DNA from 4 places in the Plantactinospora sp. BC1 genome. Region 1 is predicted to be linked to each of the others. Evidence: riboswitches for the same ligand, from Rfam matches in the RefSeq annotation. Region 1 holds a riboswitch; each other region holds the start of a gene.

Evidence for each region. Region 1 has a riboswitch for cyclic di-AMP ahead of C6361_RS28930 (C39 family peptidase). Riboswitches for the same ligand answer to the same signal wherever they lie in the genome.
Region 2: it holds a riboswitch for cyclic di-AMP, as region 1 does, so the genes downstream of both, C6361_RS30595 (hypothetical protein) here and C6361_RS28930 (C39 family peptidase) in region 1, are expected to answer to the same signal.
Region 3: it holds a riboswitch for cyclic di-AMP, as region 1 does, so the genes downstream of both, C6361_RS17140 (NlpC/P60 family protein) here and C6361_RS28930 (C39 family peptidase) in region 1, are expected to answer to the same signal.
Region 4: it holds a riboswitch for cyclic di-AMP, as region 1 does, so the genes downstream of both, C6361_RS19770 (hypothetical protein) here and C6361_RS28930 (C39 family peptidase) in region 1, are expected to answer to the same signal.

The regions. Positions count from the first base shown of each region.
Region 1 covers NZ_CP028158.1:6,596,459-6,602,306, forward strand. Annotated here, with positions in the region: gene C6361_RS28915 (FAD-dependent oxidoreductase) at 1-490, shown strand, start outside; gene C6361_RS28920 (hypothetical protein) at 648-1,364, opposite strand; gene mdlC (benzoylformate decarboxylase) at 1,849-3,450, opposite strand; cyclic di-AMP (ydaO/yuaA leader) riboswitch at 3,707-3,850, shown strand; gene C6361_RS28930 (C39 family peptidase) at 4,323-5,150, shown strand; gene C6361_RS28935 (DUF2231 domain-containing protein) at 5,313-5,848, opposite strand, start outside.
Region 2 covers NZ_CP028158.1:6,972,245-6,978,092, reverse strand. Annotated here, with positions in the region: gene C6361_RS30605 (polysaccharide deacetylase family protein) at 67-801, opposite strand; gene C6361_RS30600 (SDR family oxidoreductase) at 1,134-2,162, shown strand; cyclic di-AMP (ydaO/yuaA leader) riboswitch at 2,418-2,551, shown strand; gene C6361_RS30595 (hypothetical protein) at 2,555-3,577, shown strand; gene C6361_RS30590 (O-acetyl-ADP-ribose deacetylase) at 3,674-4,189, shown strand; gene C6361_RS30585 (TrmH family RNA methyltransferase) at 4,192-5,244, opposite strand; gene C6361_RS30580 (hypothetical protein) at 5,237-5,848, opposite strand, start outside.
Region 3 covers NZ_CP028158.1:3,942,780-3,948,627, forward strand. Annotated here, with positions in the region: gene C6361_RS17120 (zinc metalloprotease) at 1-937, shown strand, start outside; gene C6361_RS17125 (pyridoxamine 5'-phosphate oxidase family protein) at 939-1,523, opposite strand; partial or broken gene C6361_RS17130 (dCTP deaminase) at 1,634-1,939, shown strand; partial or broken gene C6361_RS39235 (LAGLIDADG family homing endonuclease) at 2,063-2,776, shown strand; partial or broken gene dcd (dCTP deaminase) at 2,972-3,250, shown strand; gene C6361_RS17140 (NlpC/P60 family protein) at 3,350-4,264, opposite strand; cyclic di-AMP (ydaO/yuaA leader) riboswitch at 4,403-4,543, opposite strand; gene C6361_RS17145 (N-acetylmuramoyl-L-alanine amidase) at 4,830-5,848, shown strand, end outside.
Region 4 covers NZ_CP028158.1:4,531,396-4,537,243, forward strand. Annotated here, with positions in the region: gene C6361_RS19765 (glycoside hydrolase family 65 protein) at 1-1,285, shown strand, start outside; gene C6361_RS19770 (hypothetical protein) at 1,334-2,362, opposite strand; cyclic di-AMP (ydaO/yuaA leader) riboswitch at 2,366-2,496, opposite strand; gene C6361_RS19775 (DUF5708 family protein) at 2,769-2,963, shown strand; gene C6361_RS19780 (cupin domain-containing protein) at 3,037-3,501, opposite strand; gene C6361_RS19785 (Rrf2 family transcriptional regulator) at 3,612-4,088, shown strand; gene C6361_RS19790 (trans-acting enoyl reductase family protein) at 4,620-5,663, opposite strand; gene C6361_RS19795 (helix-turn-helix domain-containing protein) at 5,765-5,848, shown strand, end outside.

The DNA.
Region 1 (5,848 bases):
TGCCTCCGGGAAGATCGGTCTGGAGTACCGGAGCCGCTGGTGGGAACTTGACCAGCGGATCTACGGGGGCATCACGGAGACCGACCTCGACCTGACGAACATCTGGTACCCGTCGTACGGCTTCCACGGCGAGCGCGGCCTGATCGTCGGCTACTACAACGCCGGGGCGGCGGCGCGGGTGTACAGCGTGCTGACCCCGGCACAGCGGTGGGAGCGGGCGGTCACCCAGGGCGTGAGAATCCACGGTGCGAAGTACCGTTCCGAGCTGGTGACGGCGTATTCGCAGGCATGGGACCGGACCCGCTATCTGGAGGGCGCCTGGACCCTGCCGCCGTACGGCAGCGCCGGCTACACCCTGTTGCTCCGGCCGGCTGGCCGGGTCTACTTCGCCGGAGACTGGCTGAGCCGCGCGGTCGCCTGGCAACACGGCGCCTTCGTCTCGGCCCGATCGGTGGTCACCGCGCTGCACCAGCGGGTGATGGCGGGCTGAGTCACCGTCGGGGCGATGCCCGGGGTGCACGACGGTCTCCGGTTCGATCCGCCGTCGTCGAATTGGTTCGCCAGCTTCCCGGGTCCGGAGACGCCGCTGGCCGGGTCCCCTGTGGTGGGGACCCGGCCAGCGGGTTCGGTTGTGTTGTTTGGTTGTCTTAGCTGTTGTTCCAGGTGTTGGCGACCAGGTCGGCGGCCAGGTCCTCCCACTGCGCGTACGCGTCGGGGTAGGCCGAGACCTGTACCTTCTGCGCGGCCACGGTCAGCGGCAGGTCCTGCCAACCGTCAACCTGCTTCAGCCCCTTGAGGAACGCGATGGTCGAGTACTCCGGATCGGTGATCTGCTCCGGCGAACCCCAACCCGACGACGGTCGCTGCTGGAACAGGCCCAGCGAGTCGTGGTCGTTGCGGTCACCCAGGTGACCCAGGTTCTCCAACTTCGACTCCTGCAACGAGGTACCCACGGCGATCACCGCGGCACGCTCGTCCAGACCCGCCTTCTTCGTGGCCTTCACGATCGCCTTGACGTTGTCGGACTGCTCACCCGACAGCGCAATCCGCGACTGCTTACCCTGCGCACCGTGCGGGACCAGCTTGTCCCGCGACGGCTTACGATCCTTACCCTCGCGCTTGTCACGCTTCTCGCTCTTACGGTCCTTCTCGTTCTTGTCGCTCTTGTGGTCGTTGCCCTTGTCGGCCATGACCGACTGCGACACCGGCGAGGCGACATGCTCGGGGGCGGCGTGGGCGGCCACGGCGGGACCGGCGACAGCGCCACCGACGAACGCCAGGCCAGCGACACCCAGAGCGGTCTTACGAACCAGGGAAGTCTGCTCGATGGCCGGGAGCCATCGGCTGAACAGAGTCGTGTTCATGATGGTCTGCCTTCCAATCGGGGGAACAACACCCCACGGGGGAAACTGGGGTGTCATTGGAAATCACACGTCCCGAGACTGTCGAAGCCTCCAGGGACAGAAGAAGGTTCGCCTGGCACTACATGCACGGGGGGTGCTGGTACTCAGGCGAACACCATATGTAACGACCGGCGGCCCCGGATCATTCCCCGAGGCCCGGCCACCAGCCCAGGTCACGGGCGGTGCTACTCGGCCGTACGCGAGATGTAACGACCGGCAGGCAGCCGGCATTCCGCCGTCAGCAATCGATCATGAGATCGGCGAAGGTCTCCGACCCGACGGGCCGGATCGGCGATCATGGGCGGGACCGCCCGGACTCGTGCCGACCACCCCGATGTCCCGTTCAGCCGGTATCAGCCGTTCAGCTCCGGCCCTGGCGGAATCGGACGGGCCGCACCTCGATCCCCGACCACGGCCGTGGCGGTCGGCGGCCGGCGGTCGGCGGTCAGAGCAGCGGGGCGACGTCCCGGGTGATCGGTACGGCCAGCACGGTCGGACTCTCCGTGCCGAGCGCCGCCCGGAACGCCGCCCGGAACTCGTCCACCGATTCCACCTGGTGTGCGACACAGCCGTAGCCGCGGGCGATGCTCGGGATGTCCAGGCCGGGCAGGTCGAGTCCGGGCACCCCCGGCGCGTCCTCCAACTCGGCGAAGGCCTTCAGCACCCCGTACGCCTGGTTGACCGGCACCACGAAGACGACCGGCAGCCGGTGCTGGGCGGCGGTCCAGAGCGCCTGCGGCGAGTACTGGAACGAGCCGTCCCCGATCACCGCTACCACCGGCCGGTGCTGCCCGGTGTCGCGCTGGGCGAGCGCGATGCCGACCGCCGCAGGCAGCGCGAAGCCCAGGCCGCCGCTGGCCATCTTGAAGTACGAGCCCGGTCGGGTGATGGTCAGTTGCCGGTGCAGCACGCTGAGGTTGGAGGGGGATTCGGGGACCACGATGCCGTCCGCCGGCCATTCCGCGGCGAGCGCCCCGAAGAGTGCCTCCGGGGTCAGCGGGGTGCCGGGGTCCGCGTCGGGCACGGCGGGGCGGGTCGGCGGCATCGGCCGGTCGGTGGCCGGCAGCCGCTCGGTCAGCCCGGCGCAGGCCAGCGTCACGTCGCCGACGAGGCTGTCGCCGACCGGTGCCCGGGCCGCCTCGGCCGGGTCGTCGGTGACGTGCAGCAGCCGGGTACCGTCCGGCAGGTAGCCTCGCCGACCGGGGACGTACGGGTAGTAACGGAATACCGGGGCACCGATCACCAGTACGGTGTCGTGGCCGACCAGTTTCTCGGCCAGCGGGCCGATCGCCGGCGGCAGCAGTCCCTGGAACTGCGGGTGGTCCTGGGGGAAGCCGACCCGGTCGGCGAAGGGCGGCTGCCAGACGGGTGCCCGGGTCCGTTCGGCGAGGGCGACCGCCTCGGCCCAGCCGGCGCTGCGGTCGACGCCTGAGCCGATCACCAGCATGGGGTGTCGGCTGGCCGCCAGGATCTCGGCGAACCGGTCGAGTTCGGCCGGGTCGGGGGCGACCCGGGTGCTGACCCGGCGTACCGGCGCCGTGCCGGTGGCCGGCTCGTCCCAGTCGTCCAGCGGCAGGGAGAGGTAGACCGGCCCGGCCGGCGGCTGTACGGCGGTGGCGAGCGCCCGCATGAACGCCTCGGGAATGTCCTGCGCGCGCAGTGGCTCGTGACTCCATTTGACGTACGGCTCGGGCAGTTGGGTGGGGCGCACGTTGGTCAGCATCGGCTCGGACAGATTCATCGTCCGGGTCTGCTGACCGGCGGTCACGATCATGGGTGTCTTGTTGTGCCAGGCGGTGACGAGGCTGCCCATTCCGTTTCCGGTGCCGGGTGCGGTGTGCAGGTTGACGTGCACCGGCCGGCCGCTGGCCTGGGCGTAGCCGTCCGCCATCGCGACCGCGGAGGCCTCCTGGAGAGCCAGAACGTAGCTGAAGTCGGCCGGAAAGTTCTTCAGGAATGGCTCCTCGGTGGAGCCGGGGTTGCCGAACAGGGTGGTCAGGCCGAGGGAACGGAGCAGGTCGTAGGTAGCTTCGTGCACCGTCGTCATCGGAAGGAGCCTCCTGCGGTCTTCGTCCCCATGTTCGAGCCACCGGACCAAGCCGGCATTTCCGTCATACCGTACGCGTACATGATCATGCCGGTTTATCCGCCGGTCGCCTCCCGGCCCGGCTGCCCGGCCGACGCTGTCCCAATCGCGCTCCGAGTCACTGTTTTCGCTGTTCAGTGGGGTTGGCAACGACAGAAGTCGACCAGTAATCTCGGCGAGTCTGGTCCGGCCCCTTGGTCGCCGTACGGGTGACACCGGAGCAGACCCGCCGAGTCGTTACGTAACGAGCCGGGGACCCACAGTTATCTGGGGTGAATCCGCGAGCCGCTGTGGCCCGCGGTAGGGCGGCCTTCCTGCCCGAATCCGTCAGCTAACCCGGTAGGCGGTGTCGGAAGGAGTAGCTGTTCGTGCGGCACCACCCGGGCCCCGGCCCATCCCCCCAGTTCCCTCGCTGCGTCGCGCCCCCGCCCCCGGCCGTCGCGGCCGTCCCGGACCACCCGGTCCCCGGCGGCCACCCCAACCTGGCCCGATAGCGGTCCGTGACGCCGAAGTCGTCGACGCGCGGGCACCCCGCCGGCCCGCTGGCCGGCAGTTTCCGGTGAGGCCGCCGGTCGGCCGCGACGGATCGTGGTGGCGCTGATTCCACCGGTACGCCGATAGCGGCGCCAACCCGGTCGGCACACCCTCGGTCCGTCCCGCCGAATGCGTATCGGCGGACCTTTTCCCGTGCGATTCCGTGCGATTTCGCGTCACGTTTCCCCGCAGCAGCGAAAGAAACGTCGCGTCATTTCTCGCCCCCCGGTGATAGTGGCGCGCATTTCCTCTGGAGGACAACGTTGAAGCACGCAATTAACGGGCGGTTCCGGACCGTCATGTCGGGCCGACGTAACCGGCTCGCGCTCGCCTCGGCAGCGGTGCTCGCCGCCGCCGCGTCCACCGGGGTCGTGCTGACCTCGGACGGTTCGGCCGAGGCACCGCAGCCCTCGACCGTCGCCGTCGCCGACCTCGGCGCCCCGGCGGCGGGTCAGGCCGGAGCGGCGGTCACCACCGCACCGGAGACGACCGCACCCGCGACGACCGCACCGGCGACCCCGTCGCAGCCGGCCACCAGCGCGCCGGGCACCTCCACGCCCAGCGCGGCGGCGAAGGCGGCTGCGGCCAGCACCCCGAGCAAGCGCCCGGCACCCCCGGAGTCGAAGCTGCTGGACTACCAGTTCCAGGCCCAGATCAACGGCTGGTACTGCGGCCCGGCCGCCACCCGGATCGCGCTGACCGTCCGGGACAAGAAGCCCAGCCAGGACGCCGTCGCCGCCGACCTCGGCACCACGATGAGCGGCACGAACTCGGCCCAGGACACCACCCGGGTACTCAACAAGATCATCGGTACCGACTTCTACCGCACCACCGCCATCCCCGGCGGCGCGGCCACCCCGGCGCAGATGGACCGGCTCCAGGCGGACGTCGTGCACGCCGTCACCAGCGGGTACGCCGTGGTCGTCAACATCGCCGGCTCGGCCACCGACCTCGCGGGCGGCTGGCACAGCTACCCCGGCGGGCACTACCTGACCGTCGTCGGCTACCGCGACGACGGCCGTACGGTGAAGATCGCCGACCCGGCCATCCCGGGCGAGGACAGCAACTACTGGATGACCACCATCGACCTGGCGAACTGGGCGGCCACCCGGGGCTACTCGTCCTGATCCGCCCCGTCCGCCGGTAGCAGCACCGACGACCCGCCGGTAGCAGCACCGACGACGCCGGCCCGACCCACCCACCCGGACGACCCGTGCCGACCGGGGGCGTGGGACGGGCCGGCGTCGTCGTCGCGAGCGGTTCCGCGCCCGGCCTCGGTCAGTTGCGGATCACTGGCCCTGCCACACCGCCTGGGCGCCGGTGTCACCGGTACGGAACACGTAGTACAGGGTGATCCCGGCCGCCGCCAGGGAGAGCACCCCGAGCACCAGGGTCAGCACCGGTGACCCCTTGGCGGTCGCGGCGGCGGTCCCCTCCGTGCCATCGGCGCCACCCTCGACCCCGGCGGTCACCGGTGCGGGGGCGGCGGTCCGGGGCCTGACGAGGAAGACCAGCGCCAGGGCCAGCACCCCGAGCACGAGCGTCGCGTACAGGGTGTTGGTGCCGAGGTCCTGGTGCTCCGCCAACCTCGGGACGTACTCCGGGCTGACCCGGTTACGGGACTCCAGCCGGGCGAGGAAACGGTCGCCGGAGAGCTTGGCCATCAGCGCGGCGAGCGGGGTGGCGACCGCGAGCAGTCCCAGCACCCAGCGCAGGTGCGGGCGGACGAACGGCAGGAACGCGTACCCGACCGCGGTCAACGCGAGCAGTGGCACGAAGACCACCGCGGCATGGACCAGGAACGGGTGGGCGGGAATGCCCATGA
Region 2 (5,848 bases), 380 kb from region 1:
CCGGCACACCCCGGGCGAACCGCTGGTTGAGCCTGATCCCCGCGCTCTTGGCGCCGGGCGGCCGGATCAGCCGTGTTCGCCGAGCGGGCCGACCCGCCAGCCCCGGCGGAGGCACTCCTCCAGCAGGTGGGGCAGGGCGGCGAGGCTGGCCCGCCAGGCACCCGGCGCCGAGGTGCAGTCGGAGTCGTGCAGCAGCACGGTGCCGCCGCCGGCCAGCCCGTCGCGCAGCGTGTCGAGTACCGAGGAGGGGGTCGCCGACCGGGTCCAGTCCCGCCCCCAGCAGGTCCAGAGCACCGGGGTCAGGTCCAGCCGGCGCGCGGCGATCAGGGCGGCGCCGCTGAACACCCCGTACGGCGGGCGGAAGAACCGGGGTACCCGTCCGGTCACCGCTCCGATCAGTTCCCGGGTCCGGGCCAGGTCGCGGTAGGTGGCGTGCGGCCCCCGGAGCAGCAGGTTCTGGTGCGCCCAGCCGTGCACCGCGACCTCGTGCCCGGCGGCGACGAGATCCAGCCCGAGTTCCGGCGCGCGGGCCAGCATCGAGCCGAGCAGGAAGAACGTCGCCCGGGTCCGGTGTGCGGCGAGGGTCTCGACGAAGAGCGGGGTGGAGGCCGGGTCGGGGCCGTCGTCGAAGGTGAGCGCGACGTGCCCCGGCGAGCCGCGTCCGCTCAGCCGGGGAAAGAACCGCAGCCGTACCCGGGGCAGTACCGTCACGGCCGGCACCACCTGGACGGCCAGCGCGGCACCGACGGTCGCCGCCGGTACCGCGCCGCCGCGCACTTGTTCCTCCGCCCGCCGCACCATCACCCGCCGCACCCATCGCGGACGCCCGCCGCACCGTCACCCGCCGCACCGTCGTCCGCCGCACCCCTCGACGACGCCCGCCGCGTCGCGGACGCGGTTACCCGCCCGGCCGGGGTTCATCCTCACCCGGACGGGTGGCCCGGCCGGTCACTCCGACTGCCCGCCTCCTGCCCGGCTCCGCCTCTCCGCCTCTCCAGAGCCCCCGTCCGCACGTGCCGTGGCGGCCCGGCGTGCCGTGGCGGCCCGGCGACGGAGGGCGTCCGGGAGTTTGTCGGGGCGTCGGCCGGGTAGCCGGCGCGCGGCGACCGGGGAGGTTCGGGACGGGGGAGCGGATGCGGCGGCGACCTGCGGCGCGGGTGGCGGTGGTCACCGGAGCGAGTGCCGGGGTGGGCCGGGCCACGGCCCGGCTGCTGGCCAGCCGGGGGATGCGGCTCGCCCTGCTGGCCCGGGGCGACACCGGCCTGCGGGGCGCCGCCGAGGACGTCCGGGCGGCCGGCGGCGTGGCGCTGCCGATCGAGACCGACGTGGCGGACTACCGCCAGGTGGAGGCGGCGGCGGAGCGGGCGACCAGCGAACTCGGGCCCATCGACCTCTGGGTCAACAACGCCATCGTCTCGGTCTTCGCGCCCTTCAAGGAGATCGGACCGGAGGAGTTCCGGCGGGTGACCGAGGTCTGCTATCTCGGGTACGTCCACGGCACCCGGGCCGCCCTCGACCGGATGCTGGCGCGCGGCAGCGGCACGATCGTGCAGGTCGGGTCGGCACTGGCCTACCGGTCGATCCCGCTCCAGTCCGCGTACTGCGGCGCGAAGCACGCCATCGCGGGCTTCACCGAGTCGCTGCGCTGCGAACTGCTGCACGACCGGAGCCCGGTCCGGCTCACCATGGTGCACCTGCCGGCGGTGAACACCCCGCAGTTCGACTGGGTACTGTCCCGGCTGCGCAACCGCGCCCAGCCGGTGCCACCGATCTACCAGCCCGAACTGGCGGCCCGGGCCATCGTGCACGCTGCCGACCGCCCGGGCCGGCGGGAGTACTGGGTCGGCGCCTCGACGGTCGGCACCATCCTCGGCAACCGGCTGGTGCCCGGCCTGCTCGACCGGTACCTGGCCCGGACGGGGTACTCCGGCCAGCAGACGGAGCAGCCGGCCGAGCGGGGTCGACCGGCCAACCTGTGGCACCCGGTCGACGACGGCACCGGGGTGGACCGGGGCGCGCACGGCTCGTTCGACACGCCGTACCGGACACGGAGTCCGCAACTCTGGCTGTCCCAGCACCGGGGCGCGGTGACAGCGGGTCTGCTCTCGGCCGGTACGGTGGCCGGTGTGCTGTTCGGCACAACGCCCTGGCGCCGACGGTGACCGGGGAATCACGCCACCGACCAACCTGGACACGTTTCCGCACGTCAGACGGTTGATAACGCGCTTGGTAAATAGCCGACAGCAGCTAGTCGATAATGGCGGACAAAGCATGACCTTCGATGCGTCCGACGCGCCGTGATTACTGATAGTCGTTGTCCGGCAACGCTTTTACCCGCGAACGGGGCTTGCCATTCCGGAAGTGAAACCGGGTATGCTGTCTGCCGTTCATAGCCGCCGGATACCGCGTGGTGCCGGCGCTGATCGCCGCCTAATCGCCACCCGGCGAGCCGGGGACCCACGCACCCCTGGGGTGAATCCGCGCAAGCGGTAGGGACCACTTCCATCCCGAACCCGTCAGCTAACCCGGTCGGCGGCCGACGGAAGGGATACATGTGAGGGCACCCCTACGCCGAAGGCTGGCGACTGCCCTGGCACTGCTCACCGCCGCAGCTCTGGTCGTGGTCCCGTCGGAGGCGTCGGCGGCGCCCGCGCCGAAACCGGCCCCCCAGGAGGAGGCCGACTCGCCGGTGCTCGGAGACGTGCTCGCCAGCGCCGGCAAGCGGCTCGCCGAGGCGAAGGCCGAGCGCAGCAAGTCCCAGCGGCGGCAGCAGCAGCTCGGCAACCAGTTGAAGCAGGCGGAGGCCAGGCTGGCGGCGCTCACGCCGGAGGCGAGCCAGATCGCGGCCGAGTCCTACCGCAGCGGCAAGCTCAGCGCCATCTCGATGCTGCTGAGCAACAACTCGTCCGACTCCTCGTCGAACTCGTTCATCGAGCGGGCCTCGGCGCTCAACGAGCTGAACCTGTTCAACAACAGCAAGCTCCGGGCGCTCAACGAGGCGCGCAACGAGGTCGGCGCGGCCAAGAAGGCGATCGACGAGGAGGTCGCCAAGCAGGCCGCGCAAGAGAAGATCATCCAGAAGCAGCAGTCGGACGCGAAGAAGGCGCTCGCCCTGGTGGGCGGCAACTCGCGCCCCGACAAGGGGCTGGTGGCGGCCACCTCGCCGGTCGCCCGGCCGGGGCCGGGGATGGCGGACGGCTTCCCCGGGCTGCCGTGCAACAAGAAGGACCCGACCACCAGCGGCTGCATCACCGCCCGAACGCTCCACATGTACAACGAGGTGCGTCGGGCGGGCTTCAAGAGGTTCGTCGGCTGCTTCCGGCCCGGTGGGCCGTTCGAGCATCCGAAGGGCCGGGCCTGTGACTGGTCGCTGCGCAACTCCGGGTTCAGCCGGGCTGCCAACGACGACCAGATGAAGTACGGCAACGACCTGGCCGCGTTCCTGATCCGCAACGCGGACCGGCTCGGCATCCTCTACGTGATCTGGTACAAGGAGATCTGGTTCCCGGACGAGGGCTGGAGTTCCTACAGCGGTCCGAGTGACCACACCGACCACGTGCACGTCTCGATGCTGTAGCCCGAGCCAACGCCACCGCCCCGTCACCTGTCCGCTCAGGTGGCGGGGCGGTGGCGTTGTGCGGACAGGTCGCCGGTCGACTGGCATCATCGGCGGATGGCCACCATCGAAGTCGTGCTGGGCGACATCACCCGGGAGCACGTGGACGCGATCGTCACCGCCGCCAACGAGTCGTTGCTGGGTGGCGGCGGTGTGGACGGTGCCATCCACCGGGCGGCCGGTCCGCGGCTCGCCGAGGCGGGCGGGGCGATCGCCCCCTGCCCGGCCGGCGAGGCGGTGGCGACCCCGGCGTTCGACCTCGACCCGCCGGTCCGGCATGTCATCCACACCGTCGGCCCGGTCTGGGAGGGCGGCGGGTACGGCGAAGCCGAGCTGCTCGCCTCCTGCTACCGTCGCTGCCTCGCGGTCGCCGACGAGGTGGGCGCGCGCAGCGTCGCCTTTCCGGCCATCGCCACCGGGGTCTACGGGTTTCCGGCCGACCGGGCGGCGCGGATAGCGGTGCAGACGCTCCGCTCCACTCCGTCGGCGGTCGAGTCGATCCGACTGGTCGCCTTCGACGAGAAGACCCGGGGCCTGATCCAGGCGGCCCTCGACGGTGCCGACCCCGCCTGACCTCAGTACGACTCCAGCTCCGCCGGGGTGACCAGCTCGGCGTCCGGGGAGTCGCCCAGGGCGAGCGCGCTGTCGTAGCGGGGACGGTGCCGGGGTGCCGGGCCGGGGCGGCCGGGAGCACGGGTACCGAGCTGCCGGGCGACCTCGGCGAGCACGATCGCCGCGACCAGCCGGTACCGGTACGGCACGTTCGCCGCCGGCAGCTCCAGCCGGGCGAACTCCACCCTCGGGCCGAGCCGCCGCCACTGTTCGGCCGGCCCGGTCGCCTCCTCGTCCGGGATCACCAGCAGGGTCTCCGGGCCGCCGGTCAGGTCGACCCGGTGCAGCGCCGGACCGCCGACGTGCAGCCCGGCGACCACCACCCGCCGGGCCGGCAACGGCGGCTGCGCCGGTACCGGTACCACCTTCAGCGGGTTGCGGGAGCTGCGGGCGGCGGCCCGGGCCTCGGTGCGTACCGGGCGGGGCGTGCCCCACCACACCTTCGCCCGGTCGTCCAGTCCCACCGTCTGCCAGCCGAAGGCGGCGGCCGAGCGCAGCGTGCTGCCCGCCTCGACGTGGTCGCCGGGCCCGAGCAGGAGTACGGCCGGCCGGCGCGCACCGGGACGGGTGCCCCGGACGGTACGCCGGCCGACCGCCGCCAGCAGGTAGTGCAGGGCCACCGCCGCCGCCGAGGCGACGTTCAGGGTGTTCACCCCGCGACCCGTCATCGGAATCTGTACGCACCGGGTGGCCGCCCGCAGCACGTCCGGTCGTACGCCGAGCCGTTCGTTGCCGACCACCACCGACGGTCGCCCGGCCGGCGGCGCGGTACCGAAGACGGAGGTCGCGCCGGGTGCGTTCTCGACGGCGACGATCGGGGTCGACGCCGCCAGCAGCTCGGCGCTGTCGATGATGTGCAGCGGCCCGCCGGCCCGTTCGGCGGACCAGCGCCCGGCCAGCCCCCGGCCGTCCCGGAACAGGCACGGCACCCCGAACATCGCGGCGGCGTCCCGCAGCGCGTACGCGTTGGCCGGGTTCTCCAGACCGTCACCGACCAGCCGGGCCGGGCTATCCACGGGCGACCCCGGGCGCGGCGGCGGCTGTCCAGCGCTCCCGGCAGCGGGCCGCGAACCCGTCGGCGTAGCGCTCGTGGTCGGCGGTCCGGCGCACCCGGGCGGTCCGCCTGCCGCTGCCGTGCTGCACCAGGTGGTGGCCGATCTCGTGCAGCAGGCCGTCGAAGAGCAGGAAGTCGCGCAGCGTCGTACCGGGCCAGTCGATCCTGGTCGACGTCGCGGCGGAGTCGACCCGGGCACCGGCCCGCTCCAGTCGGGACCGGGACCGTGGCAGGAGTTGGCCGGGGACGGTCCAGGGTGGTCGCGGCTGCTCGTAGAGGATCACCACGCCCGGCACCAGTAGCGCCGCGAGGAGCGGGCCGGGCCGGTCGGCGCCGACGGCGTGCCGCAGTTCGACGGCGCGCAGCCCGTACCGCAGTTCGGGGCCGAAGAAGTCCAGCAGCCGGGTGACGTCGCCGACGGTCGCCGGATGCAGGAAGCCCGGCCGGGCCGGAGACTCCCGGATCGGGAGCCGGGGCGGGGGGTACGGGGTCGTCGGCCGGGCGATCGGCTCGGGCCGGTCGACCTGCTCGGGCGCGAGACGCTGCTGCTCCGCGAGGCGGGCACG
Region 3 (5,848 bases), 2.7 Mb from region 1:
CGTCCTGCTGCTCGGAGCCGGCCCGGCGGTGGCGGCGCCTCCGGGCTCGGCCGGACGAACCGGCGCACCGGACTGCGCCGAGACGACCAGCGGCCACCCGAACGCCGCGATCCCGAACGCCAAGGCCAGACCCGGGGCGCCGCACGCCGCCGAGCCCAACGAGCTGACCCCGGCCGAGGCCGCCGAACTGGACCGAGCGGTCGACTCGGCGTACGCGCAACGGGTCGGGGTGGCGCCGCTGGGCGTACCGGGCAGGCTCAGGATCACCATCGACGTGGTGTTCCACGTCGTCAGCGAGAAGCGGAGCCGGGCGGACGGGGACATCCCACTGTCGCTGATCCAGGCCCAACTGAGGGTGCTGAACGACGCCTTCGGTGGGCGTACCGGTGGGGCCTGGACGCCGTTCCACTTCAGGTTGAAGAAGGTGAACCGGGTGGTCAATCCGGCCTGGTACCCGATCGTGGCGGAGAGCCCGGCGGAGACGCAGATGAAGCGTGCGCTGCGGGTCGGCGGCAAGCACACCCTGAACATCTACACGGGGCTGCTGGACGACGAGTTGCTCGGCTGGGCCACTTTCCCGCAACGCGAACTCGACCCGTACGACGGGGTGGTGGTGCTCGCCGAGTCGCTGCCGGGCGGCACGGCGGCGCCGTACAACGCCGGTGACACGGCGACGCACGAGGTCGGGCACTGGCTGAACCTCTACCACACCTTCCAGCAGGGCTGCTCCGGTCAGGGCGACCACGTCTACGACACGCCCGCCGAGGCGGAGCCGGCCTTCGGTTGCCCGGAGCGACGGGACACCTGCACGACGAAGCCGGGCCTCGACCCGATCCACAACTTCATGGACTACTCGGTCGACGCCTGCATGTACGAGTTCACGTACGGTCAGGTGTTCCGGATGCTCAAGGCGTGGAAGGCGTTCCGGGAGCCGTAGGTCACGGTGTCGGGACCGGTTCCGCCTCGACGGCCCGGCGCCGGCCGCGTCGCTTCGGCCCGGCGGCGGTGCCCCCGCCCGCAACGCCCTCGCCAGTGGTGACGGCGCCGGCCGGGTCGAGCCAGACCTGCACGGCAGGGCGCTCGGACCGGTCTCCGGCGGCGAGCGGGGTGGCACCGTTGCTGCCGTGCCGGGCCACCATCGCCACGTCGACGGTGAACTCGAAGAGCCGCCAGTCGACCTGCGGTGCGGCCCGCAGGTTGCCGGCGAGCTGGTCCACCCGGGCCTGGTCGGTCACCGGGCGGGCCCGACCGGCGACGTAGGCCTCGTCGTCGCTGTCCTCGGGTGGGAAGGAGTGCAGCGCGTAGCGCCCGTCCCGTTCGAGGTCGCGCCGCTTCGGGGAGTCGACGACGAAACAGAAGAGTCCCTCGTCGGTGATGACCGGGGACACCGGGTGCACCCGCGGCCCACCGTCGGCGCGCACGGTCGCCAGGTAGCCGAGACCCGGACCGTACTGCTGGATGAGGACGCGGATCGCGTCGGCGAGTCGAGGCTCGTCAGAGGCGAATTCGGACCAGGATGCCATGGGTACATTCTATCGAACACATGTTCGATCACCTACCCCGAACCCACCCCGATCCCACCCTTCGGCGAGGTCGCGGCCAGCCGGCCGCACCCGACCGCTAAGGTGATCCGGTGCTGCTCTCCGACCACGACCTAGTGATCGAGATCAAGGCGGGCACCCTCGCGCTGGAGCCGTTCGAGCCCGCGCTGGTGCAGCCGTCGAGCATCGACGTACGCCTGGATCGGCTCTTCCGGGTCTTCAACAACCACCTCTACACGCACATCGACCCGGCCGTGCAGCAGGACGAGCTGACCTCGCTGGTCGACGTGCCGGACGGCGAGCCGTTCGTGCTGCACCCGGGTGAGTTCGTGCTCGCCTCCACCCTGGAGGTGATCTCGCTCGGCGACCAGCTCGCGGGCCGGCTGGAGGGAAAGGCGTTGGCCGTGGACACGCCCATCCCGACTCCGGCAGGGTGGCGGGAGATGGGCGACCTGAGGGTGGGCGATCTCGTCTTCGATGATCGGGGCCAACCGGTACGGATCGTGGCTGCGACTGACGTGATGACCAACCGTCCCTGCTTCCGGGTCAGTTTCTCGGACGGTGAGTCGATCGTCGCCGACGCCGATCATCGGTGGATCACCACCACGAAGCTGGAGCGCAAGTACATCGCCCGCGGCACGCTCGCGGCCGGCTCGGTTCGGACGACCGCCGAGATTGCCGGCGATCTTCGCTACGGTGACAAGGAGCGAAACCACCATATCCACGTCACCGAGCCGGTCCATTACCCCACCCGTGACCTGCTCGTGGACCCCTATGTTCTCGGTGCGTGGCTCGGCGACGGCACATCGGCCAGTGCCGAGTTCACCTGCGCCGACGAATCGATTCTCGACGAGATCCGACGTGCCGGCTACCCGGTCTCGAAGGTCAGCGGTCGCTACCGGTACCGGATCGGCGGGGTAGGCCACACACGCGACGCCAGCAGCGGTCGGTATTCGGCGAACGGGTCGTTGTCGAGCCTGCTCAAACAACTCGGCGTCGTCGGCAACAAGCATGTGCCGGCCGAGTACCTCACGGCCGATGTCGACCAGCGCACCGCGCTGTTGCAGGGCCTCATGGACACCGACGGCCACATCGACGATCTGGGCCGCTGTGAGTTCGTCAGCACCAGGGAAAGGCTTGCGGACGCGGTGGTCGAACTCGCCGCAAGTCTCGGACTGAGGCCGGTGAAACGGAAGAAGCGGGCGGTCCTGAACGGCGTGGAGTGCGGGGTGGCGTTCCAGGTCAAGTTCACGCCACACCTACCGGTCTTCCGGCTGCCCCGGAAGCTCGCACGACAGAAGGCTGGCCGGTTCCACCGTTTCCGTGCGGTCGACGACGTGCGGCCCGTGGAGTCCGTCCCGGTCCGCTGCATCCAGGTGGCGGATCCGCGTGGGATGTTCCTCGCCGGCCGGACGTTCGTGCCGACCCACAACTCCAGCCTCGGCCGGCTCGGCCTGCTCACCCACTCGACCGCCGGCTTCATCGACCCCGGGTTCTCCGGGCACGTCACGCTGGAGCTGTCGAACGTGGCCAACCTGCCGATCCGGCTCTGGCCCGGGATGAAGATCGGCCAGCTCTGCATCTTCCGGCTCTCGTCGCCGTCCGCCCACCCGTACGGGTCGGCGGTCTACGGGTCGCGCTACCAGGGGCAGCGCGGCCCCACCCCGAGCCGCTCCTGGCAGAACTGGCGCACCTGGCCCACCCGCTGACGCCCCGCCCGCGCGGCGGCGACACGGACCGAACGGAGGAACCCCCGCCGCAGGTGCGCGACGGGGGTTCCTCCGTTGACACGGTCGATCGGGGAGAGGTCAGCCGGGTCTGCCGAAGCTGTGGATCTCGCCGTCGTCCATCCGCTTCATCTTCACCGGTTCGCCGGCCCGGGACGCGTGCACGATCCATCCGCCGCCGACGTACATGCCGACGTGGCTGAGGTCGGCGTAGTAGAAGACGAGGTCACCGGGGCGGAGCTGGGAGCGGCTGACCGACTTCACCTGCCCGCGCTGCGCCCGGGCGTTGTGCGGCAGCCCGACGCCGCCCTTCGCCCAGGCGGCCAGGGTCAGGCCGGAGCAGTCGTACGAGCTGGGGCCTTCCGCACCCCACTTGTACGGCTTGCCGATCTGGGCGCAGGCGAACTTGACCGCCTGGCCGGCCGGGCCGCCGGGGTAGGTCGCCGGGCAGGGCGCGGGCCGCAGCGGGCCGGCGGAGCCGTTCCCGTACGCCTGGATCCGCAGCTTCTGCAACCGCTCGACCTCGGCGTCGATCTCCTTCTTCTTCGCCGCCAGCTCCGCCTCGGTCTTGGTCAGCTGGCTGACCAACCGGTCCAGCGGGGCCTTCTGGGCGGCGTACTTGTTCTTGAGGTCGACGACCGCCTGCACCTCGCGCTGCTGCTGCCGCGCGAACTGGTCGAGCACCGAGAGCTGGCCGACCAGCGCGGTCGGCGACTTCGTGGTGAGCAGGGCGTTGACCGCGGACGCCTTGTCGCCCTTGTACGCCTCCACGGCGAAGTCGCTCACCCGGTTCATCGCGGCGTCGATCTGCGACTGGAGCGGGGCGATCTTCTTCTGCAGGGCGGCGGCCTGCTTCTTCTTCGCGGTCAGGTCCTGCCGGGTGGCGTTGTGCCTCTCGACGACCGGCTCCAGTTTGCGCCAGGCGGTGTCGATCTGCTGCTCGATCTCGGCCACCGACGGTTCGGCGAGTGCCGGCGTCGTGCCGGTGAACAGCACGGCGGCGCTGGCCAGGGCCGTGAGCGCGATGGCGAGAATGGACCTTCGAGGGCGCGGTTTCGCGTTCCCGGCGTCGGCGGAGGCCGATCGGAGGGATGGCGACCGCGGCGGGGCAGGGGGAGCCACCGGGGTCCGTACTCCTTCTTCCGTAGCCCGCCTACCGGGTTAGCTGACGGGTTCGGGCGGGAAGATTGTCGCCCTACCGCGTGAGACGCGGATTCACCCCATGAAGCTCGGGTCCCCGGTTCGCTGAGTGTGACGATTCGGCGGTGTCGAGACGTCGCCGCCCGGCTAGGCGGCCTGCCGTCGGCTCGACGGTCCCCAACCTTAGAGAAGGGTGTTATCCAAACGCAACCCCGTGATCTGAGTCGATTCGTTATGTATCGGATCGGTCGCTGACGGTGGGAGCATTCGAACCCGCGAACCGAAGGATCGAACCCGCCGATCACACTCGGTATATGTGAAAGATTCCTACATAGTGACGACCTTGGCCGGCAGGTATTGACCAGCACCGGTCCCGGGTGGAGGGTGATCACCAGGCCCACCCCCGGCTCATGGAGGTTCGATGCTTCCCACGAAACAGCCGCTGAGCAGGAGAATCGCGATCGGGGCCGCAGTCGTCGGCGCCGCCGCGCTGCTGCCGGCCAGCCCCGCGCCCGCCACCGCCACGTCCGCCGACAGCCGGCAACAGGAGTACGCCGCCGCAGCGGCCGAGTTCGGCGTACCCGAGAGTGTGCTGCTCGGCGTCTCCTATCTGGAATCCCGCTGGGACACGAACGCCGGCACGCCGAGCACCACCGGCGGGTACGGCCCGATGCACCTCACCGACGTCGCCGGGCTCGCCACCGGGCCGGAGCACCCCGAGCACGGTGAGGACCGACGCGGCGACCCGGCCCGACCCGCCCGCCCGGCACCCGGACCCGCCGGCCCACACCTCGACCGGAGCGCCGACGCGCCGCCCGGCGGGCAGACCCTCGACGCCGCCGTCGCGCTGACCGGAGTCGACGAGCACCTGCTCCGCTCGCAACCGGCGGCGAACATCCGGGGCGGGGCGGCGCTGCTGGCGTCGTACCAGAAATCGCTGGCCGCGCCGACGGGCCCGGCCAGCGACCCGGCGGCCTGGTACGGCGCGGTGGCCCGGTACGCCGGCAGCGACCGCGCCGACGCCGCGGCGGCCTTCGCCGACGAGGTGTACCGGACCATCGCCGAAGGCGCCAGCCGGACCACCGACGACGGCCACCGGATCACCCTCCCCGGCCGACCGGGGATCGCCCCGCAGCGCTCCTGGCTGGACCGGCTCGGCCTGCCCGGCACCCCCCGCCCGGACGGGCTGGAGTGCCCGCGCGACATCTCCTGCGAGTGGATCCCCGCCCCCTACCAGGCGTTCGGGGACGGCGACTACGGCAACCACGACCTCTCCGACCGGCCCGCCCGACAGAAGATCGAATACATCGTCATCCACGACACCGAGGGCAGCTACGACACCACGCTGCGGCTGGTGCAGGACCCGACCTACGTGAGCTGGCAGTACACGCTCCGCTCGGCGGACGGGCACATCGCGCAGCACGTCAAGGGCAAGGACGT
Region 4 (5,848 bases), 2.1 Mb from region 1:
GACCTTCGTACTCCCGGTGCTGACCTACACCCTGCCGTCGGCGGTCGCCTCCGCGCTGCGCTGGCGGCACTCCACCCTGCACCTGGCCCAGGAACGGGCCCGGACGCTGGGCCTGCGCGGCGCCGCCTTCCCGTGGCGGACCATCCGGGGCCAGGAGACCTCGGCGTACTGGCCGGCCGGGACCGCCGGGTTCCACATCGCGGCCGACATCGCCGACGCGGTACGCCGGTACGTGCAGGCGACCGACGACGAGCAGTTCGAACGCGAGGTCGGGCTGGAACTGCTGGTGGAGACGGCGCGACTCTGGCGCTCGCTGGGGCACCACGACCGGCACGGCCGGTTCCACCTGGACGGGGTGACCGGGCCGGACGAGTACACGGCGGTGAAGAGCGACAACGTCTACACCAACCTGATGGCCCAGCGGAACCTGCTGGCCGCCGCCGACGCCGCCGCCCGGCACGGCGAGGAGGCCTGGAAGCTCGGCGTCGACGACGAGGAGACCGCCGCCTGGCGGGACGCCGCGCGCGACATGCACGTCCCGTACGACCCGGAGCTGGGCGTGCACCCGCAGGTGGAGGGCTTCACCCGCTTCCAGGAGTGGGACTTCGCGAGCACCCCGCCGGAGCAGTACCCGCTGCTGCTCAACTACCCCTACTTCGACCTGTACCGCAAACAGGTGATCAAGCAGGCCGACCTGGTGCTGGCGATGCACTGGCGCGGCGACGCGTTCAGCGACGAGGAGAAGGCGGCGAACTTCGCCTACTACGAGCGGCGTACGGTCCGCGACTCGTCGTTGTCGGCGTGCACCCAGGCGGTGCTGGCGGCCGAGACCGGGCACCTGGAGCTCGCGCACGACTATCTGGGCGAGGCGGCCCTGATGGACCTGCACGACCTCAACCAGAACACCCGGGACGGCGTGCACGTCGCCTCCCTGGCCGGGGCGTGGATCGCCCTGGTGGCCGGGTTCGGCGGGATGCGCGACCACACCGCGACACTCTCCTTCGCACCCCGGCTGCCGAGCCGGATCGACCGGCTGGAGTTCTCGCTCCGCTACCGGGGCGTGCACCTGCGGGTGGACGTCCGGCCGCGCGAGGCGACGTACGAGCTGCGCGACGGCGAGCCGGACGACGCCCTCGAACTGCTGCACCACGGGGAGAAGGTCCGGATCACCTGCCTGGAGCCGGTGACCCGGCCGATCCCGCCGGCCCGCCCGACGGGCCCGCAGCCCGCCCAACCGGCCGGCCGCGCCCCGGTCCGACGTACCCCGGAGAGCGAACCGACCTGACCCTCCCGTCCCGACGGTCCGCTCGGCCGGGGGGTGTTCCCCCGGCCGTCAGACCAGCGACAGGTGTACGTGGTTGGTGTGGTCGCTGGACGGGTCGCCGTGTGCGCCGCCGTACGACTTCCAGCCGATCGTCGGCAACCAGATCTGCCGGTACCAGATCACGTACAGCACCCCGATCCGGTCGGCGTTGCGGACGAAGAACGCGGCGAGGTTGTTGCCGTACGTCCGGTCGGCGCCGGTGGCGGCACCTCGGAAGCCACCCGCCTCGGCGGAGAAGTCGCAGGCCCGCCCCTTCGGGTGCTCGTACGGGCCGCCGGAGCGGTAGCAGCCGGTGAAGCGGCCGAAGCCGGCCCGGCGTGCCTCGGTGTAGGCGTGCAGGGTGCGTGGTGTGACGCAGCCCGTGGTGGTCGGGTCGGGCTGGCTGCACGACTGTGGTGGCCAGGAGCCGTCGGCGGCGCGTGGCGCGGGTCGGGCCACCGGCGAACTCGCGTTGACGAAGCCTCCGGTGGAGGCGCCGCCGACCTGGGCCAGCGCCCGCTCGGCGGCCTGCTTCTGCCGCAGCATGATGGCGAGTTGGCGGCGCTCCTCGACCACCTCGGCGTCGAGCGCCTGCTTCGCCCGCGCGGCCCGCTCCCGGGCCTGGCCGAGTGCGCGCAGTACGTCGTTGTCCCGCAGCGCCACCGCCTCCAGGCCACGGGCGCGCTCCAGGAGTTCGTCGGCCGAGCCGCTGTGCAGCAGTACCAGCACCGGGCCGATCCGGCCGGTCTGGTACGCCGTCCGGGCCACCTGCTCCACCCGGGGCCGCAACTGCGCGATGCGTTCCTCGACCCGGCGTAGCTCGGCGACGATCTTCGCCTGTCGAGCTTTCGCGTTGGCCAGCGCGTTTCTGGCCTGTAGGTAACCTCGGCCGGTCGATTCGAGCACGTCCCGTAGGAGCGGGGTGTCGCCTTCGTCGCCGAGGACGGCGGGGCTGTTCGCCTCCGCCACGCCGGGCCGGAGTGCTGCCCCGGCGAGCGCGCCGAACGTGGCGAGCAGGGCCAGGGCCAGCGGAAACCGCCGACGTGTGGATCCCGTCATGCATGTCCCTCCGTCGCCCGCCTACCGAGTTAGCTGACGGGTTCGGGACGGAACAAGTCCCTACCGCGGTTGCGGACTCACCCCACCTACCTGGGTCCCCGGCTCACCCGAAAGTGATTCGGCGGCGGTCACGCCGGCGCGGAGGGGTGCGCCACCGGGCGAAACCGGGGTCAGCCTACCTGATCAACTGGGTCGAACAGGTGGATTTCGGAGTGATCCGCCGTGGAAATTGCTTCATGGGCGACGTGCCGGTCGAGGCGCCGGGCAGCCCTCGGAGGCGGGGGCCGGTGTGGTGTCGGTCGAAGGATGTAGTCCGGTTTCCTCAACCGGCAGGAGGCTGGGGATAGCGGGCCTGACTAGGCTTTTCGAAGATCCTCCCGCCCCTCTTCTCCAGCAGGGATCCTCGATGTCCTCAGCCCGTAAGACGCTGCTCACCGGCCTGGCCACCTTTGTGGTGGGACTGGCGCTCCGGCTGTTCGGACCGGACGAGCATGTGGTCATCTTCACGCCCACCAAGCTCGGCGTGGTGCTGATGGTCGTTGGAGGCTTGGAGAGCCTGTACGGGGTCTACAAGATCAGGCGGGACCGCCTGGTCGAGTAGCCACCCGACACCGGGCCGGGTGGCCATCCTCGGCCGCCCGACCCGATTCCACCGCTGTCACCTCAGGTCGTGGTCAGCCGCGTGCCGTCCACACCGGGCTCTCCACGTAGTGGTTGTCGTAGCGGTCCTGGGTCTGGCCAACCTCCTGCCAGGTGGCTTCGCCCTGGTGCACCCGGTCGAGGAGCCGGTAGTAGTCGAACCGGGGCTTGCCGGGAGTGAGCACGACGAGGAAGTCGGCGTCCTGGCCGTCGGCGGGGGCGAAGGCGTGCGGGGTGTGCGGCGGGACGAAGAGCGTGTCTCCCTTGTGCAGGGTGTGCAGTTCGTCGCCGACGAGCATTTCGAGGGCGCCGTCGAGCACGAAGAACAGCTCGCCGGAGCGGGTGTGCAGGTGCGGCGGGGCGCCGTCGGTGCCGCTCTTGAGCAGGGTGCGGTTGCTGGTCAGGGTGCCGCCGGTGTGCTCGGGATCGAGTAGCAGCGTGATCACGCTGGCCGGGTCGCTCTCCAGAACCTCGGCTTCGGCTGCGCGTACCAGGGTCATTGTCGGCTCCTTCGTTGCTTCGCTGATTCCTAGACACTAGATATCCAGAATTGGTCGCGCTAGTGATCATGGCGGGCGTCACAGTTTCTGGACGTGTAAAGTCCAGAATTATGCGGACGAGCCAGGGCGTCGAATGGGCCCTCCACACGTGCCTCAACCTGAGCTGGCTGGACGACCCGGTGCCGACCGGTACCCTCGCGGCGTTCTACGAGCTGCCGCCGGCGTACCTGAACAAGCAGCTCCAAGCCCTGGTCCGGGCCGGGATCCTGACCTCGACCTCGGGGCCGCGCGGAGGCTTCCGGCTGGCCCGGGCCCCGGAGGCGGTCTCCCTACTGGACATCGTCGCCGCGATCGAGGGCCCGGAGGAGCTGTTCCGGTGCGACCAGATCCTCAGCAAGGGGCCGGGGGAGCATGCCGGCGTCGACTACCGACAGTCCTGCGCGTTCGCCCAGGCGATGCGTGGCGCGGAGCTGGCCTGGCGACGGGAGTTGGCCGGCAGGACCGTGGCCGACGTCCGGGCCGACGTCGAGCACGGGCACCCCGAGGCCCCGGCCAACACCCGGGCCAGGATCGCGGAACTGCGCTAGCGGCAATCCCACGTCGGCCGTCGTGGCGATCATCTCTGAGCCGGCGATCTCACGTCGGGTGGGTGCGGGGGTGGGACATTCGCCGAGGAGACTGTCGAGCTGCCCCGCTTGCGCGCCCACCCGCCCGGGCTGTCCGAAGCCCGGTCCCGCCCGCCGGTCGACCCGAACCGCGTCACACCGTCGACAACCCCGGCTGTCGACAACCCCGGCTTCCGTGCCCCGCCTGTGCACCCAGCTCGACAGTCTCCGCGCCGACCACCCTCGGCTCCCCTACCAGCGAGGCGAGGTTACGGTCAGAGCTGTAACCGGCGAGGTGGCTCTGCGACAGCTACTCGTCCCGGGTGCTGTCCAAGCGCTCACGACGACGCGCTGCGTACTCCCTGACATCCGCGGCGGACCAGATCCGGCCGACGGTCAACGTGTCCAGAGGCGCCGGCGGCCGGCGCTGTGGCCTGCGGATCGACCACGACGTGCCGTGCACCGGGCGGCGGTTGCGGCGGCGGCGGTCGATCTGACGGCGGCGGTCGCCGGTCAGCCGCGTGCGTCGAGCGGGACGTGCAGCTCCAGGTGTGCGGAGAGGGCGCGGAGGAAGTCCGGGGCGTCGAAGACCGCGCCGGCCGAGGCGACGCCGGTGGTCCTGGTCCGGCCGGTGAGAATCCGGTCGACGGCCTCCACCGCGAGCGGCGCGCTGATCGCGTAGATGTCCTGGCCGGCGGCGACCACCCGGCGTTCCGTGCCGCCGGAGCGGACGAGGGCGTCGACGACGAAGGTCTGCGCGGAGCGGCCGCGCTCGTCGACGGCGGTCGGTGCCGAGGCGTCGGGCGCGGCCAGCTCCCTCGCCGCCTTGGCGGTCATGTAGGTGCGCACCTCGGGTACGGCCAGGTGGCTGGGGACGGTGACGATGTCGGCCATCGAGAACTCCCCGATCACCTCCTGAGCGCCGAGCGGAGCCGGGAAGGTCCACTCCAGGGTCGGCAGGGCGTCGTCGTGGTATTCCAGCCGTCCGCCGGTGTAGCGGACCCGCCGGCCACCCCGGCGCTGCCCGGAGATCGTGCCCGAGGCGAGCGTTCCGGCGGTGGGCTGCCAACCGCTCAGGCCGTACGCGATGTGCGCCTCGTCCGCCGCCGTCCAGTCGCCCATCGCGGTGGTGACCAGCAGGTCGCCGAGGCCGCCGTAGAAGGCCATCGCCGGGACCACCACGAGGTTCGCGGCGCGGGCCCGCTCGGCGAAGTGCGCGAACGTGTCGGCGTTCGCCTCGATCTCGGCCGCCACGTCGACGTACGGGATGCCGGCGCGCAACGCCGCCTCGACCAGCGGGCCGGCGGTGCTGGCGAACGGCCCGGCGCAGTTGATCACGGCGGTCGCGCCGTCCAGGGCGCGGTCGAGCGAGGTCGGATCGTCGACCGACGCCTGCCGCGCCGCCAGCCCCGGTCGGGTCTGCGCCAGGGCCAGCAGCCTCTCCCGGTCGCGCCCGAGGAGCAGCGGGACGTACCCGCGCTCGTGCAACTCGGCGACCACGAACCGCCCGGTGTGCCCGTACGCGCCGAAGACCGCCACCTGCCGACCCGATCCCATTACCGCTCCCACCAGCCCGAAGTGATCCAGTACGAAGATCCTGTCCCGGTCGGCCCGACGGTGCCAGTGTCCGGAACGACATGACCCGTACAATTCCCGACATGAGTTCCTTCCCGCGCTCCGTGGTGGTCGCGGCTACCGACGGGATGCTGCACTTCGAGCTGGCCATGGCCTACGAGGTCTTC